DNA from 3 places in the Streptomyces sp. NBC_01267 genome. Region 3 is predicted to be linked to each of the others. Evidence: riboswitches for the same ligand, from Rfam matches in the RefSeq annotation. Region 3 holds a riboswitch; each other region holds the start of a gene.

Region 1 (5,020 bases), 3.0 Mb from region 3:
ACCTTGACGAGCAGGGCGTTGGCCGAGTTCTCCTCGATGCCACGGGCCAGGCGCTCCGGGTTGGTGACGAAGAGGTCGTCGCCGACGATCTGGATCTTGGAGCCCAGCTTCTCGGTGAGGACGTTCCAGCCGGCCCAGTCGTCCTCGAAGAGCGGGTCCTCGATGGAGACCAGCGGGTACGAGGCGACGAGCTCCTCGTAGTACTCGGTCATCTCGGCGGCCGAGCGGGACTTGCCCTCGAACTCGTACGTGCCGTCCTTGTAGAACTCGGAGGCGGCGACGTCCAGCGCGAGCGCGATGTCCTTGCCCGGGGCGTAACCGGCTTCCTTGATGGCCTCGAGGATGAGGTCGAGGGCGGCGCGGTTCGACTCCAGGTTCGGCGCGAAGCCGCCCTCGTCACCGAGGCCGGTCGACAGACCCTTGGTCTTCAGGACCTTCTTGAGGGTGTGGTAGACCTCGGCGCCCCAGCGCAGGGCCTCGGAGAAGGACTCCGCACCGATCGGGGCGATCATGAATTCCTGGATGTCCACGTTGGAGTCGGCGTGCGACCCACCGTTCAGGATGTTCATCATCGGAACGGGCAGCAGGTGCGCGTTCGGGCCGCCCAGGTAGCGGAAGAGCGGGAGGTCCGAGGCCTCGGAGGCGGCGTGCGCCACGGCGAGCGAGACGCCGAGGATGGCGTTGGCGCCGAGCGAGCCCTTGTTCTCGGTGGCGTCCAGGTCGAACATCGCCTGGTCGATCAGCCGCTGCTCGGTGGCGTCGTAGCCGACGAGCTCCGGGCCGATCTGCTCGATGACGGCGAGGACGGCCTTCTCGACGCCCTTGCCCTGGTAACGGTTCGGGTCACCGTCGCGAAGCTCGATGGCCTCGAACGCACCGGTGGAAGCACCGGACGGAACTGCAGCACGACCCGTGCTGCCGTCGTCGAGGCCGACCTCGACCTCGACCGTGGGGTTACCTCGGGAGTCCAGGATTTCCCGGGCTACGACGACGTCGATCGACGGCACTAGCATCTCCTTCTGGGATGTGACGCTATGGGCGCAGGGTCTCTTTGGCCTTGCGACAAGAGCCTAACCGCCCAGGGCACCGCCACCGGCAGGGCGCCCGGCCCCTGGGACGAAAAAGGGCCCAAAAGCTCGTATTACGGTACGGAAGTCAGTGAAGTACTGACCAGTAGCCAAAAGACCCCGACCCGGCGCGTACGGGGGAGTCGCGCCGGGCCGGGGCGTTCAGGGGAGGAGAGCCGGGGATCAGCTCAGGTGAAGCTGCTGACCCGGGTAGATCAGGTCGGCGTCCTTCACGATGTTCTTGTTCAGGTCGTACAGCTTCTGCCAGCCACCGGGGGTGTGCGCGGCGGCGGCGATCTCGCTGAGGGTGTCGCCGGCCTTGACCTTGTACTCGCCGTCGCCCTTCTGGATCACGACCGGGGCGGCGTGGCGGGGAGCGGCGTGGCGGGGGGCGGCCTGCTTCGGGGCAGCCTGCTTCGGGGCGGCCTTCGTGGTGGTGCGGGCCTCGCCGCGCGAAGCGGTCTGCTGCTCGCCGCGGCTGCTCTGCTGGCTGGTGCTGGAGCTGGCGCTGGAGCTGCCCGAGTGGCTCGACGTGGAGGTGTTGACGCCCGGGTCGACACCGTCGTTGCTCAGGTTTCCGGCACCGGCGCAGGACCAGGCACCCGGGCCCTGGATGGCGAGAAGCTTCTCGGCCACGGCGATCTGCTGGTCCTTGGTGGCCAGGTCGGCACGCGGGGCGTACTGCGTACCACCGGCGGCGGCCCAGCTGGAGGCGGAGAACTGGAGCCCACCGTAGTAACCGTTGCCCGTGTTGATGGACCAGTTACCGCCGGACTCGCACTGCGCGACGGCGTCCCACGTGGAGACGGAAGCGGCGGAGGCCGAGGTCGCGCCCAGCAGCGGCACGGCTACGGCCGCACCGGCGACACCGGCGAGCGTGGCGATGCGGACGGCCTTGGAGGGGCGACGGTGCTTGGACTTGCTGGAAAACAGCATGGGGACTCTCCTCACCGACGCCTACGAGGTGAGCTGTCGGGTTCGGGCCAATGAGTTGCCCGGCTGCGCGACCTAGCGCACAGCTTCACCCCAAGCCGGTTCCAGTTCGTACCGTTCGCTGACTCACGAACGGACGGCCGGCCCCGGCGCTTACCTGGGTCCCCCGCTCCTGCCTACGGCGCTTTACGCGTCGACTGTTTCCCCTCGACCGATGGCAGGATTCGGCGTGGCGATCGAAGAGGCCCGCGGTGCGAGCGGTCTGACAAAAACACAGGACTCTCCGATATTCAAAGATGACCATGAAGGGCGGAACGCCCTGGTTTACAACCCCCCGCATCCTGTTTTCGCAGGTGAGGGGCGGCGCACGCCGGGCGGACAGTCTGGACATTCAGCAAGTCGAACGAGAGCCATGTCTCACTCGAACGAAGCGGACATAGCCCCGCGAACTACCCTTGTTTTTGGTCGAGATCAAGGCTCTGGCCAGGAACGATGTGGTCCGGGTCGGCGCCGACCGTCCGCTGGTTCGCCTCATAGAGTGCGGGCCATCCGCCGGGCAGATCGTGCGCTTCCGCGATCGCCCAGAGGTTGTCACCCTCGCGGACGGTGTAAGTGCCGTCCGTACGGGCGGTATCGCGAGCCGGACCGGCGGAGCGCGAGGCGTGGCGGCCGGAATCGTCACGGCCGACACCCGCACCGTCCTGCGCCTCACCGCCACGGTGCCTGCCCGCCGTTCCCCCCTGACCGGATCCCGTGGCACCCTCAGGCGCCGACGTGGAGCCGGAAGGTGAGCCGGAGTCAGAGCCGGAGGGGTTCGCAGAGTCGGACGGTCCAGAAGAATGGGACTTACTTGATGAACCGGACTTATTTGATGAACCGGGTGAAGTGGGTGAAGCGGGCGAACTGGGCGATGCGGCCGAAGCGGAGCCCTTCGATCGCGGCGCCGAGGCCGAGGACTTCGGTGCGGGCGTAGCCGGATCCGAAGCGGAATCGGTCGCCGAGGGCGTGGGGCTCGCGGTGTCCGGAGCGCCCGGATCCACGGACGGGGTCGCGGTGTCACTCTCCGTCAGGCCCGAGATGTCCGCGCAGCTGGCCCAGGGCTTCGAACCCTCGGCCGCGAGGACCTTCTGCGCCACGGCTATCTGCTGGGCCCGGCTGGCGAGGTCGGGGCGGGCCGCGTACTGCGTGCCGCCGTACTGGTCCCAGGTCTTCTGCGAGAACTGGAGCCCGCCGTAGGCCCCGTTGCCGAGGTCGGCGCTCCAGAGGCCGCCGCTCTCGCAGAGCGCGACCCGGTCCCAGGTGGAGGCGTCGGCGGCGTGCGCCCCGGTCGCGGCCAGCAGTGGAAGGGCCATGGCGGAGCCCGTGACTCCTGCCGCTACGACAAGAGCTGGAGCCTGACGGGGGCGGCGGTGCCGACCGTTCCCGGTGCGCATGCGGTGGCCTTCCGTGTGACGGATGAGTCGAGGGGTGAACGTAGCCGTACTCGAACGTCAGTCACAAGTCGATGCAGCGCAGATCACGTGAATGTCACATCCTTGACGGTGCGTCACTTCTGGCTGGGGCCGAACTCCACCGGAAGGGTGCGCAGTCCGCGCATGATGAGCCCGCCGCGCCACCGCAAATCGCCAGGTTCCCCCGCAAGTCGCAGGTCCGGCAGCCGCCGCAACAAGGTGGCCAGCGCGGTCTGTGCCTCCAGTCTGGCCAGGGGGGCGCCCAGGCAGTAGTGGATGCCGTGGCCGTACCCGAGGTGCTGGTTGTCGATGCGGGAGAGGTCGAGGGTGTCGGGCTCGGAGAAGCGCTCGGGGTCCCGGTCCGCGGCGGCCAGGACGACGAGCACCGGATCGCCCTCCGCGATCGTCTGCCCGCCCAGTTCCAACTCCTCGGTGGCGTACCGCCAGGTGGCCAGCTCGACCGGGCCGTCGTAGCGCAGAAGTTCCTCGACCCCGGTGGCCAGCAGCTCCGTCTCGCCCGCGGCCAGGGACGCCTGGAGCCGTGCGCGCTGGTCCGGGTTGCGCAGCAGGGCGTACACGCCGTTCCCGATGAGGTTGACGGTTGTCTCGAACCCGGCGAAGAGCAGGATGAACGCCATCGCCGCCGCCTCGTTCTCCGTCAGGTGCTCACCGTGGTCGCTCGCCCGGATCAGCCCCGAGATGAGGTCGTCGCCCAGGTCCTCCCTCTTACGGTGGATGAGTTCGGCCAGGTAGTTCCGCATCTTCTTGACGGCCCGTCCGACCCCGCCGCGCGGGCCGCCGCCGTGCCGGATCATCATTCCCGCCCAGTCCCGGAAGTCGTCCTGGTCCTCGCGCGGGACGCCGAGCAGATCACAGATGGCGTAGATGGGGAGCGGGAAGGCGAACTCATGGATGAGGTCCGCCTCCCCCTTCTCTCCCTCCCCCTTCTCCGCATCCGCCTTTTCCAGGAAGGCGTCGATCAGCTGGTCCGTCAGTTCCTGCACGCGGGGCGCGAAGAGCGCCACGGTGCGCGGGGTGAAGGCCTTCGAGACGAGGCGTCGCAGCCGGGTGTGGTCCGGCGGGTCGATGTTCAGCAGATGCGTCATCAGGTCCGCCTTGCGCTCCCCCGGGATGCCGGTCTTGCCCTTCGCGTGCGGGGACTCGGCGTGGTGCGCGGGGTTCTTCGACAGCCGGGGTTCGGCGAGGGCGGTACGGGCGTCCGCGTACCGCGTCACCAGCCAGGCCTCCACACCGCTGGGCAGCGCGGTCCGGTGCACGGGGGCGTGCTCGCGCAGCCAGGCGTACGCGGGGTACGGATCGGTGGCGAACTCCCAGGTGAAGAGGGCGAGGGTGGGGCCTGCGGCAGTCTCGTCGGTCACGTCTCGACGTTAGACGGGCCTGTCTCCGTCTGCCGCATCGGCTCCGGAGAGAGGGACAGGGGGAGAGGGGGCGGTGCTACTCCAGGTGGGCCGCGTCGCTGTCGAGCTGGGCGAGGGTGATCGCGGCCTGGTCGCTGCCCGCGTCCGCGGCCTTCCGGTACCACTCCCTGGCCTCGGCGGTCCGGTGGCG
Region 2 (5,020 bases), 1.9 Mb from region 3:
CTCGGCTGGGTGGAGGTGCCTCCCGGCGACCCCCGTGGGGCGACCGGTCACGCCCTCTATCTCACTCCGGCCGGCTATGCCTACCGGGTCACGACCTACCTCGGTGGCCGTCGCGCCAACGGTGCGAACGCCGGCTGAGACCGGCCACACGGGGGACGGGTCTCGGATGCCGATCATCCGGTGCGGTACCCGCGCCGGGGCCAACTCCCGGGCCGGCCGCAGCCGGACGGTCTCCAGGTCCTCGCAGTCGCCGTCGGGGCGCTCGGCGATGTGCACCCGGTACAGCTACAGCTCGGCGCGCTGCTCGTTGTCGACCGCGACACCGATCCGGTCGAGGAGGTGGCGCAGCACGGCACGGCCGGAAGGGCGGCCGATCAGGGTGGACCGCTCGCGGCGGAAGCGCGCGGGCAGCGCCGTCGCCCTCCTCGCCCCGGACGACGCGGCCCGGATCCCTGGCGATGTCCCGTCCCGGTGGGGAAGCGGCGCCGGTAAATGGTTCGAGGCGCCCCGCGCATGCCGTAGAGTTGTATCTACCGACGCGGGGTGGAGCAGCTCGGTAGCTCGCTGGGCTCATAACCCAGAGGTCGCAGGTTCAAATCCTGTCCCCGCTACTTGTGAACGAAGGCCCGGCACATCATGTGCCGGGCCTTCGGGCGTTTCCGCCCCCGTGCTGCGCTCCCCCACTTGGCCGTGGCCGAATCGCCGACCGGCACGGCTGCGGCCAGCCTGGGAGGAGCGCGGTACCGTCCGCCGCGGTACGGACCGGGCAGGAGACCACTGGTGGGGCAGCGAGAAAGCAGGGGCAGAGCGCGCCGGTTCCTCCGGGTGCTGCCCGCCGTGCTGATCGTCGGCGGGGTGCTCTTCGATGTGCTGACCCCGCCGACCTTCACCGCCGCCCCGTTCTTCGCCGCCGCTCCGGTGATGGCCGCCCCGTTCTTCTCGTTCCGGGGCACGCTGGTGACCGGGGTGATCGCGGTCGCGGGCATCGCGGGGCTGCGCGCGACCAACGGCACCGAGACCACCGGAACATCCATCACCGAGCAGGTCACCGTCGTCACGGTGGCTGCCATCGCCCTCCTCATCAACCGGGTCATCCAGCGCAGCGGCGAGCAGCTGGCGTCGGCGCGGGTCGTCGCCGAGACCGCCCAGCGGGCTGTGCTGCCGGTGCCCTCCGAGCGGATCGGCGGGCTGCACATCGCGGCCCGGTACGAGGCGGCGCAGGCCGGGACCTTCATCGGCGGGGACCTCTTCGCCGTACAGGACACGCCGTACGGGGTCCGGCTGGTGGTGGGTGACGTCCGGGGCAAGGGACTGGGTGCGGTCGAGGCCGTGGCCGTGGTGATCGGCGCGTTCCGGGAGGCCGCCGAGCAGGAGGCCACGATCGAGGAGGTCGCCCAGCGCCTGGAGCGCGCGCTGACCCGCGAAGGGGTGCGCCGGGAGGGGCTCGACGCCTTCGAAGGGTTCACCACGGCGGCGCTCGCCGAGATCCCGCGTGGCCGGCAGGACCTGATCCGGCTGCTGAACCGGGGCCACCCCGAGCCGCTGCTGCTGTACGTGGACGGCAGCCTCGACGTACTCGCGCCGGGCGACCCCGCGCTGCCGCTGGGACTGTCGGATCTGGCGGCCTGGCCGGACCGGGCGGACGAGTCGCCGTTCCCGCCGGGGGCCACGCTGCTGATGTACACCGACGGGCTCTCCGAGGCGCGGAACACCGAGGGGGTCTTCTACGACCCGCAGGAGCGGCTGCGCGGCCGGGTCTTCCCCGGGCCCGAGGAGCTGCTGACGGCGCTGTCCGACGACGTACGGCTGCACACGGGCGGGCACTCCACGGACGACATGGCGCTGCTCGCGGTGGAGCGTCCGATGGAGGGGCAGCCGGACCGGCGGCGGATGATGGGGATCGTGCGAGCTGCCGGACACAATCCGTAGTCGGCGTACTCCACTCCGCATAACATTTGACGCACGGTCAGAATTTCGATGTTTCCTGAGGGGGGATCAAGTCACCCCGATCTGCCCGGCTCTGTCCCGGTTAACGGAGGCCAAAGCCGTTAACGATCAGTGGGAACAGCTTGGAATCCGGTACCCGCGTCTATTAACGTTCGATAACGCAGCGCGGTCGTCCCAGTCGTCGCAAGAGGCGGCACCGTGCGCACGCGCCGAATCCCGCAAGGGAACCGGGGAACCACCAATTGGGGTGAATCGGGCCGCTTCGTGAGGGGCTGCCCGTAGGAGACCTTCCTGCTCCGAACCCGTCAGCTAACCCGGTAGGCGGTAAGGAAGGAAAGGAGTGCGCCTCCGTGGCGTCCAACAACCCTGCCCCCGAAACGCTGTACTTCCCGAATGACGATGCTCTCGGGTTCGGTGGTGACGACGGCGGGACCTTCGACGAATGGAACCCCACCGAGGATTCCGTCCGGCCGGTCCGCGGCAAGCACCGGGTGGCGAAGCAGCGCAACGGTCTCGCCCGCAGCTCGACGGTTCTCGGCGTCGGCGTGATCGCGGCGGTCGGCGCGGGCGGCATGGCCAGCGCGCAGAGCAAGCCGCCGGTCTCGATATCCCTCCCCGACCTCCCGCAGTCCGTCAAGGACAAGCTCCCGGAGGCCGAGTCGCTGCCCGGCGTGGGTGCGCTGATCTCCGACCTCGGCGGCCACTCGTCGGACAACGGCGGCGACTCGTCGGACAACGGCGGTACGGCCACCGTCACCCACGCGTCGCTCGTCACCGGCAAGGGCGGCGCCGATGCCGGTGAAGCGCTCCGCGCACGCATCCTCCAGCAGGCCGAACAGCAGCAGGGCGCGGCCGAGGACGAGGCCAAGGCGGCAGCCGAGAAGGCAGCCGCGGAGAAGGCTGCGGCCGAGGCCGCGAAGAAGCAGGAAGAGGCGGACGCCAAGGAGAAGGCCGCCAAGAAGAAGGCCGAGGCGGAGGCCAAGGCCAAGGCCGAGAAGGAACGGCTCGCGAAGCTGGCCGCCAGTTACTCGCTCCCCGTCTCCTCGTACACCCTCACCTCGCGCTTCGGTGACGGCGGCTCGATGTGGTCCTCCGGTCACCACACCGGCCTCGACTTCGCGGCCCCCACCGGCACCCCGATCAAGGCTGTCCACAGCGGCACGGTCAAGTCGGCGGGCTGGGCCGGGTCGTACGGCTACCGCACGGTCATCACGCTCGACGACGGTACCGAGCTGTGGTTCTGCCACCAGTCCTCGATGTCCGTCAGTGCCGGCCAGAAGGTCAGCACCGGCGAGGTCATCGGTCGCGTCGGCGCCACCGGCAATGTCACCGGCCCGCATGTGCACCTCGAGGTCCGCCCCGGCGGCGGCGACCCGATCGACCCGATGACCTGGCTCGCGAGCAAGGGCCTGCACGCCTGACGGCACCCGCGACCCCGGCAGCCCTGGCGATACACCCCCCCGACGCCAGGGCTGCCGGCTTCGGTGTGCGGGACCCGGGTGCTGTGCACGGGCAGCGCCGTCCCGGCGGAATAGTGCGGCCCCGGCGGGCGGTTGATCAACGTATGGCTTCTCTACGTGAACTCGGCTCGTCCGGCATCCAGGTGTTCCCGCTCGCCCTCGGCGGCAATGTCTTCGGCTGGAGCGCCGACGAGGCGCAGTCCTTCGACGTGCTCGACGCCTATGCGGCGGCGGGCGGCAACTTCGTCGACACCGCGGACGCCTACTCCGCGTGGGTGCCGGGCAACGAGGGCGGCGAGTCCGAGACCATCATCGGCAACTGGCTGGCCGCGCGCGGGAACCGCTCCGAGGTCGTCGTCGCCACCAAGGTCGGTGCGCACCCGCAGTACAAGGGGCTCGCCCCCGCGAACATCAAGGCTGCGGCCGAGGAGTCGCTGCGCCGTCTGCGCACCGACCACATCGACCTCTACTACACCCACTTCGACGACCCGGCCGTCCCGGTCGAGGAGATCATCACCGCCCTCGACCAGCTGGTGAAGGACGGCAAGGTGCGCGCCATCGCCGCCTCCAACATCACGCCCGAGCGTCTCGAAGCCTCGCTGGCCTTCTCGGAGGCGGAGGGCCTGGCCCGGTACGTCGCCCTCCAGCCGCACTACAACCTGGTCTCCCGCGACACCTACGAGGGCGGGCTCCAGGACACCGCCGCCCGCCACGGCCTGGCCGCCGTGCCGTACTTCGCGCTGGCGTCCGGCTTCCTCACCGGCAAGTACCGGCCCGGTACGGAGGTCGACAGCGTGCGGGTGGAGAAGGCGGGCCAGCACCTCGGGACCGAGCGGGGGATCAAGGTCCTGGCCGCGCTGGACAAGGTCGCGGCGGCGCACGAGGCCGAGCTCGCGACCGTCGCGCTGGCCTGGCTGGCCGCGCGGCCGACCGTCGCCGCGCCGATCGCGTCGGCCCGTACGGTCGAGCAGCTGCCCGCGCTGACCGCGGTGGCCGAACTGGAGCTCACCGAGGCCGAGTTGGCGGAGCTGACGGCGGCCTCCGCCTGACTCCGGTAGTCGGCTGAGCCCGTCGGCTGCAGCCGGTCGGTGCTGCCGGTCAGCGCTGGTACGGGTGGTGGCTGCCGTAGTACGGATACGGCGGCGCCACCCGTACCCGGCCCGTCGCCCGCGCCGCGTACAGCAGCGCGGGCCCGGCTATCTCCTTGCGCTGCCAGAGGTGGTGCAGCAGCTCCTGCTCGCGTGCCTCGAAGTCCGGGCCCACCGCCCCGCGCCGGGCCCGGTGCCGCAGAAAGGCCAGGGTGGTCGCGAACGCCTCGTACTCGGACACGGCCCGGGACGCGGCCCTGGCCCGCGCCTTCGCAACGGCGGACGGCTGCGGTCGTACGTACGGGTAGTAGGGGCTCGGGGGCGATGGAGGGTGCGCGGGGTCCGCGTACGGCACCAGGCTCGGGTGGGGCGCCGGGTTCGCGTACGGCACGGGGTCCGCGTAGGGCGCCGGGCTCGGAGTGGCGTACGGGGTCGGCTGCGCGTACGGGGCCGGTTGAACGTACGAAGACGGCTGGGCGTACGGGTTCGGCTGGCCGTAGGGACTTGCTTGGCCGTACGGATTCG
Region 3 (5,020 bases):
GGGCGTTCCGAGAAACCGCAGTGTCCCGAATTCGGGCGCTGCGGTTCTGCTTTTCCTGCCCTTCGCGCTTTCCCTGGGCTTCGTACTCTTCCTGCGCTTCGCGCTCTCCTGCTCTTCGCACTCTCCCTGTCATTCCGTCTTTCCGGCGCGGTCAATTGCCGGGGACCGGTCGAGGGCACGCAGAAGACCGGCTGCGGGAATACAACTATTTCCGTATGCCGCTCTTTTTCTACGGCACGCTCGTTAATCCGGGATGCCCGAAACGTTTACGGCATGTTGCGAAGTCCTCACACGCCCCCGCTTGCGGAGCCGGTGCGCCGCCGTCGCCCGGTCCGCGTGCGCCGTGGTCAGTGACCGGGCCCGCTCGGCGTCACCACGGGCCACCGCGTCCACGATCGCGCCGTGCTCGGCCCAGGAATCGACGGGCCGGACCGGCTGATCGACGGTGTACATCCAGGCGGTCTTCTGCCTCAGCTGAGTCAGCAGGGTGGTCAGCGCCGCACTCCCGGACGCCTGCGCGAGCGTTTCGTGGAACCAGCCGCCGAGTGAGCGCAGATCCTCACCCTGCCCCCGACGGGCCCGTTCCTGCCCCAGGCCGACCAAGCCCCGCAGGACTTTCAGATGGGCCTCGGTCCGGTGCCGGGCGGCGCGTGCCGCGCCCATCGACTCCAGCAGCATCCGCATCTCCAGCAGGTCGGCGGCCTCCTGCTCGCTCGGCTCGGCGACCCAGGCGCCGGCGTGGCGGCGGGTGACCACGAAGCCCTCGGACTCCAGGGTGCGCAGGGCTTCGCGCACCGGGACGCGCGAGACCCCGTAGCGGCGCGCGAGCACCTCCTCGGTCAGCCGGGTGCCGCGTTCCAGGACCCCCGAGATGATGTCGTCGCGAATTGCCGTGCATACCGAATGCGCGGGAATGCGCATGGCCGAACCTCCGCCTGATCCCCCGCGAAATCGCGGTCGATCCATACCTGTGCGGCGACTCTATGACAGTGCACGTGAATTTCCGAAGGCCACCGGTAAATGATGACTGTCTTTTGGCCATAAAAAGCGGTGGCCCCGGCGCGCATCTGCGCCGGGGCCACCGGGGGACGGGGGTGTGCGTGGGTCAGACGTTGACGCCGTGTGAACGCAGGTACGCGACCGGGTCGATGTCGGAACCGTAGTCGGGGCTCGTACGCGCCTCGAAGTGGAGGTGCGGGCCGGTGACGTTGCCGGTGGCGCCGGAGAGCGCGATCTGCTGGTCCGAGGTGACGGACTGGCCGACCGAGACGCCGATGGACGAGAGGTGGCCGTACTGGGTGTACGTACCGTCGTTCATCTTGATGACGACGTTGTTGCCGTACGCGCCGCCCCAGCCCGCCTCGACGACGGTGCCCGCGCCCACGGCGTGCACCGGGGTGCCGCTCGCCGCGTGGAAGTCGATGCCGGTGTGACTGCCGGAGGACCAGAGATTGCCGCCGGTCCGGTAACCGGTGGAGACGTACGAGCCGGTCACGGGGGCCACATAGGCATTGAGGCGCTTGCGCTCCGCGTCGCGGGCCGCACGCTCCCGGCCGGCCTTCGCCTTCGCGGCTGCCTCGGCCCGCGCCTTGGCCTTCGCTTCCGCCTTCGCCTTGGCGACCGCCTTGGCCCTGGCCTCCGCCTTCGCCGCGGCCTGCTCGGCCTCGTACTGCTGCGCGACGGCCTGGGCGGCGATCCGGTCGGCGACGGAATCGCCGACAAGGATGGTCCGTTCCAGGCTGACTTCCTGCGCGGAGGGAGCCTTGACGTCGTCGGCCATCGCCGGGGACGCGAGAGTGCCGATGACACCCGCGGTGGCGAGGGTGGCCACACCGGCCACGGTCGCAGTCCTGCGGGTCAGACGGTTCGGGGCACGGTGCTTACCGGCAGGGCGGGTGAACGCCATGAAGTGGCTGGTCCTTTCCTTCCTTCTCGCCTACCGGGTTAGCTGACGGGTTCGGAGCAGGAAGGTCTCCTACGGGCCGGCTCCACGCGGAGCGGCCCGATTCACCCCAGGGACTGCGTGGGTCCCCGGCTCCCCAGGCTCGCGCCTGACGGGGACTCGGCGATCGCTGTTCGGCGCCGCGATCGCGGCTTACGTCCGACGAACAGCGAGTGAGACGCTAAACGGTGGTTGTCGGTTGAACCAAACAGATGGGCAGTTTTGTCGGTCATGCCACAGGAAATACAGGCAACCTTGCGAATAAACCGGACATCGCGTGCGCACATCGGACACAGAAGTGGGTGCGTAAGAGACACCGGAAACCGGTGCGCAGCGGACACCGGAAGCGGGTGCCCGGCGGACACGGAACAGGACTCCGGCGGCAGCCGAGCCGCCGGAGTCCTGTCCGTCCTTCACTCCCCCGCGCCCGCGGGGCAGCCGGGGGTCAGCCCGCGACCACCGTCACCTCGCCGATGCCCAGCGCCCTGACCGGCTCCGCGATCTGCGCGGCGTCACCCACCAGCACCGTCACCAGGCGGTCGTCGGGGAAGGCGCTGACGACCGCCGCGGTCGCCTCGACCGTGCCCGTCGCCGCGAGACGCGCGTACAGCTGCGCCTGGAAGTCGTCCGGCAGGTGCTGCTCGACCTGGTCCGCGAGGGTGCCCGCGACCGCGTCGGCCGTCTCGTACTTCAGCGGGGCGACGCCCACCAGGTTCTGCACGGCCACGTCCCGCTCGGCGTCGGTGAGACCACCGGCGGCCAGGGTCCGCAGCACCTTCCAGAGGTCGTCGAGCGCGGGCCCGGTCGACTCCGTGTCCACCGAACCGCTGATGGCGAGCATCGCCGCGCCGGTCCCGTCCGGCGCGGAGCGGAGCACCTGGCTGAAGGCGCGCACCCCGTAGGTGTAGCCCTTCTCCTCACGCAGCACCCGGTCCAGCCGGGACGTGAGGGTGCCGCCCAGGCAGTACGTACCGAGAACCTGCGCGGGCCAGACGCGGTCGTGCCGGTCGGCGCCGATGCGGCCGATGAGCAGCTGCGTCTGGACGGCCCCGGGACGGTCCACGATGACCACCCGGCCCGTGTCGTCCGCGGTGATGGGCGCCACCGGCCGGGGCGTGCCCGCGCTGCCCTTCCAGTCGCCGAGGGTGTCGGCGAGCAGGCCGTCCAGGTCGGTGCCGGTGAGGTCACCGACGATCACCGCGGTGGCCGTCGCGGGCCGGACGTACGCCTCGTAGAAGGAGCGGACGCCCGCCGCGTCGATGCGCGCCACCGTCTCCTCGGTGCCCTGCCGCGGGCGTGACATGCGCGCGGTGGCGGGGAACAGCTCCTTGGAGAGCTGCTTGGCCGCGCGGCGGGCCGGGTTGGCCAGCTCGTGCGGGATCTCGTCGAGGCGGTTGCCCACGAGCCGTTCGATCTCGCTCTCCGCGAAGGCGGGCGCGCGCAGCGCGTCGGCGAGCAGGCCGACCGCCTTGGGCAGCCGGGAGACCGGGACCTCCAGGGAGATCCGGACACCGGGGTGGTCGGCGTGCGCGTCGAGGGTGGCACCGCAGCGCTCCAGCTCCGCGGCGAACTCCTCGGCGGTGTGCTTGTCGGTGCCCTCGGAGAAGGCCCGCGCCATGATCGTGGCGATGCCGTCGAGCCCTTCCGGCTCGGCGTCCAGCGGGGCGTCGAGGCTGATCTCGACGGCCACCACCTGCTGTCCGGGGCGGTGGCAGCGCAGCACGGTCAGGCCGTTGGGGAGCGTGGACCGCTCGGGGGCCGGGAAGGCCCAGGGCCTGGCGGTACCCGCCTGCGGCTGCGGGTGGAAGGTCATGCTCACGGTTGCGGCGTCGGTCACAGGTCCGCCTCGTCAGTCCGGGTGTTGTCGTCGGTCTCGTCCGCCGTGACGGGCTCGTACACGAGCACGGCGCGGTTGTCGGGGCGCAGCCGCGCCTTCGCGACCTCCTGCACCTCTTCTGCCGTGATGTCCAGCACCCGCTGCACGGCGCTCAGCGCGAGCTGCGGGTCGCCGAACAGCACGGCGTACCTGCACAGTTCGTCGGCGCGGCCGGCGACCGTACCCAGCCGGTCCAGCCATTCGCGCTCCAGCTGGGCCTGCGCGCGCTCCATCTCCTCGGCCGTGGGGCCGTCGGCGGCGAAGCGGGCCAGCTCCTCGTCCACCGCGGACTCGATCTGCGGGACCTCGACCCCGCCCGACGTCTTGACGTCCAGCCAGCCGAGCGAGGGCGCACCGGCCAGCCGCAGCAGGCCGAAGCCCGCGGCGACCGCTGTCCGGTCCCGCCGGACCAGGCGGTTGTGCAGCAGCGACGACTCGCCGCCGCCCAGGATGGTCAGCGCGATGTCGGCCGCGTCGCACGCGCGCGTGCCGTCCTCCGGGAGCCGGTAGGCGGCCATCAGCGCACGCGAGGGGACCTCCTCGTGGACCTCTTCGCGCACCTCGGCGCCGAGGGTGTCGGGGAGGCCGCCGTCGCGCGGCGGCTGCTTGCCGTCGTGGGACGGGATGGTGCCGAAGTACTTCTCGACCCAGGCCAGCGTCTGCTCGGGGTCGATGTCACCGACGACCGACAGGACCGCGTTGTTGGGCGCGTAGTTCTTACGGAAGAAGTCCCGTGCGTCCTCCAGCGTCGCGGCGTCCAGGTCGGCCATCGACCCGATCGGCGTGTGGTGGTACGGGTGACCCTCGGGGTACGAGAGGGCGGTCAGCTTCTCGAACGCCGTGCCGTACGGCACGTTGTCGTAGCGCTGGCGCCGCTCGTTCTTGACGACGTCCCGCTGGTTCTCCATGGACTCCTCGTCGAGCGCGGCGAGCAGCGAGCCCATCCGGTCCGCCTCCAGCCAGAGAGCGAGCTCCAGTTGGTGCGTGGGCATCGTCTCGAAGTAGTTGGTGCGCTCGAAGCTGGTGGTGCCGTTGAGCGATCCTCCGGCCCCCTGTACCAGCTCGAAGTGACCGTTGCCCTCGACCTGTCCGGAGCCCTGGAACATCAGGTGCTCGAAGAGGTGGGCGAGTCCGGTACGCCCCTTGACCTCGTGCCGTGAACCGACGTCGTACCAGAGGCAGACCGCCGCCACCGGGGTCAG

Evidence for each region. Region 3 has a riboswitch for cyclic di-AMP ahead of OG709_RS27665 (M23 family metallopeptidase). Riboswitches for the same ligand answer to the same signal wherever they lie in the genome.
Region 1: it holds a riboswitch for cyclic di-AMP, as region 3 does, so the genes downstream of both, OG709_RS13735 (transglycosylase family protein) here and OG709_RS27665 (M23 family metallopeptidase) in region 3, are expected to answer to the same signal.
Region 2: it holds a riboswitch for cyclic di-AMP, as region 3 does, so the genes downstream of both, OG709_RS19310 (M23 family metallopeptidase) here and OG709_RS27665 (M23 family metallopeptidase) in region 3, are expected to answer to the same signal.

Annotation. Positions count from the first base shown of each region.
Region 1 is NZ_CP108455.1:3,016,556-3,021,575, forward strand. Features, by position in the region: gene eno (phosphopyruvate hydratase) at 1-1,013, opposite strand, end outside; gene OG709_RS13735 (transglycosylase family protein) at 1,251-2,003, opposite strand; cyclic di-AMP (ydaO/yuaA leader) riboswitch at 2,007-2,194, opposite strand; gene OG709_RS13740 (LysM peptidoglycan-binding domain-containing protein) at 2,450-3,352, opposite strand; gene OG709_RS13745 (cytochrome P450 family protein) at 3,547-4,830, opposite strand; gene OG709_RS13750 (tetratricopeptide repeat protein) at 4,907-5,020, opposite strand, start outside.
Region 2 is NZ_CP108455.1:4,190,196-4,195,215, forward strand. Features, by position in the region: gene OG709_RS19295 (hypothetical protein) at 1-138, shown strand, start outside; tRNA gene OG709_RS19300 (tRNA-Met) at 538-611, shown strand; gene OG709_RS19305 (PP2C family protein-serine/threonine phosphatase) at 781-1,929, shown strand; cyclic di-AMP (ydaO/yuaA leader) riboswitch at 2,145-2,286, shown strand; gene OG709_RS19310 (M23 family metallopeptidase) at 2,298-3,368, shown strand; gene OG709_RS19315 (aldo/keto reductase) at 3,512-4,456, shown strand; gene OG709_RS19320 (PrsW family glutamic-type intramembrane protease) at 4,506-5,020, opposite strand, start outside.
Region 3 is NZ_CP108455.1:6,058,970-6,063,989, reverse strand. Features, by position in the region: gene OG709_RS27670 (GntR family transcriptional regulator) at 244-921, opposite strand; gene OG709_RS27665 (M23 family metallopeptidase) at 1,106-1,906, opposite strand; cyclic di-AMP (ydaO/yuaA leader) riboswitch at 1,920-2,078, opposite strand; gene OG709_RS27660 (M16 family metallopeptidase) at 2,388-3,755, opposite strand; gene OG709_RS27655 (M16 family metallopeptidase) at 3,776-5,020, opposite strand, start outside.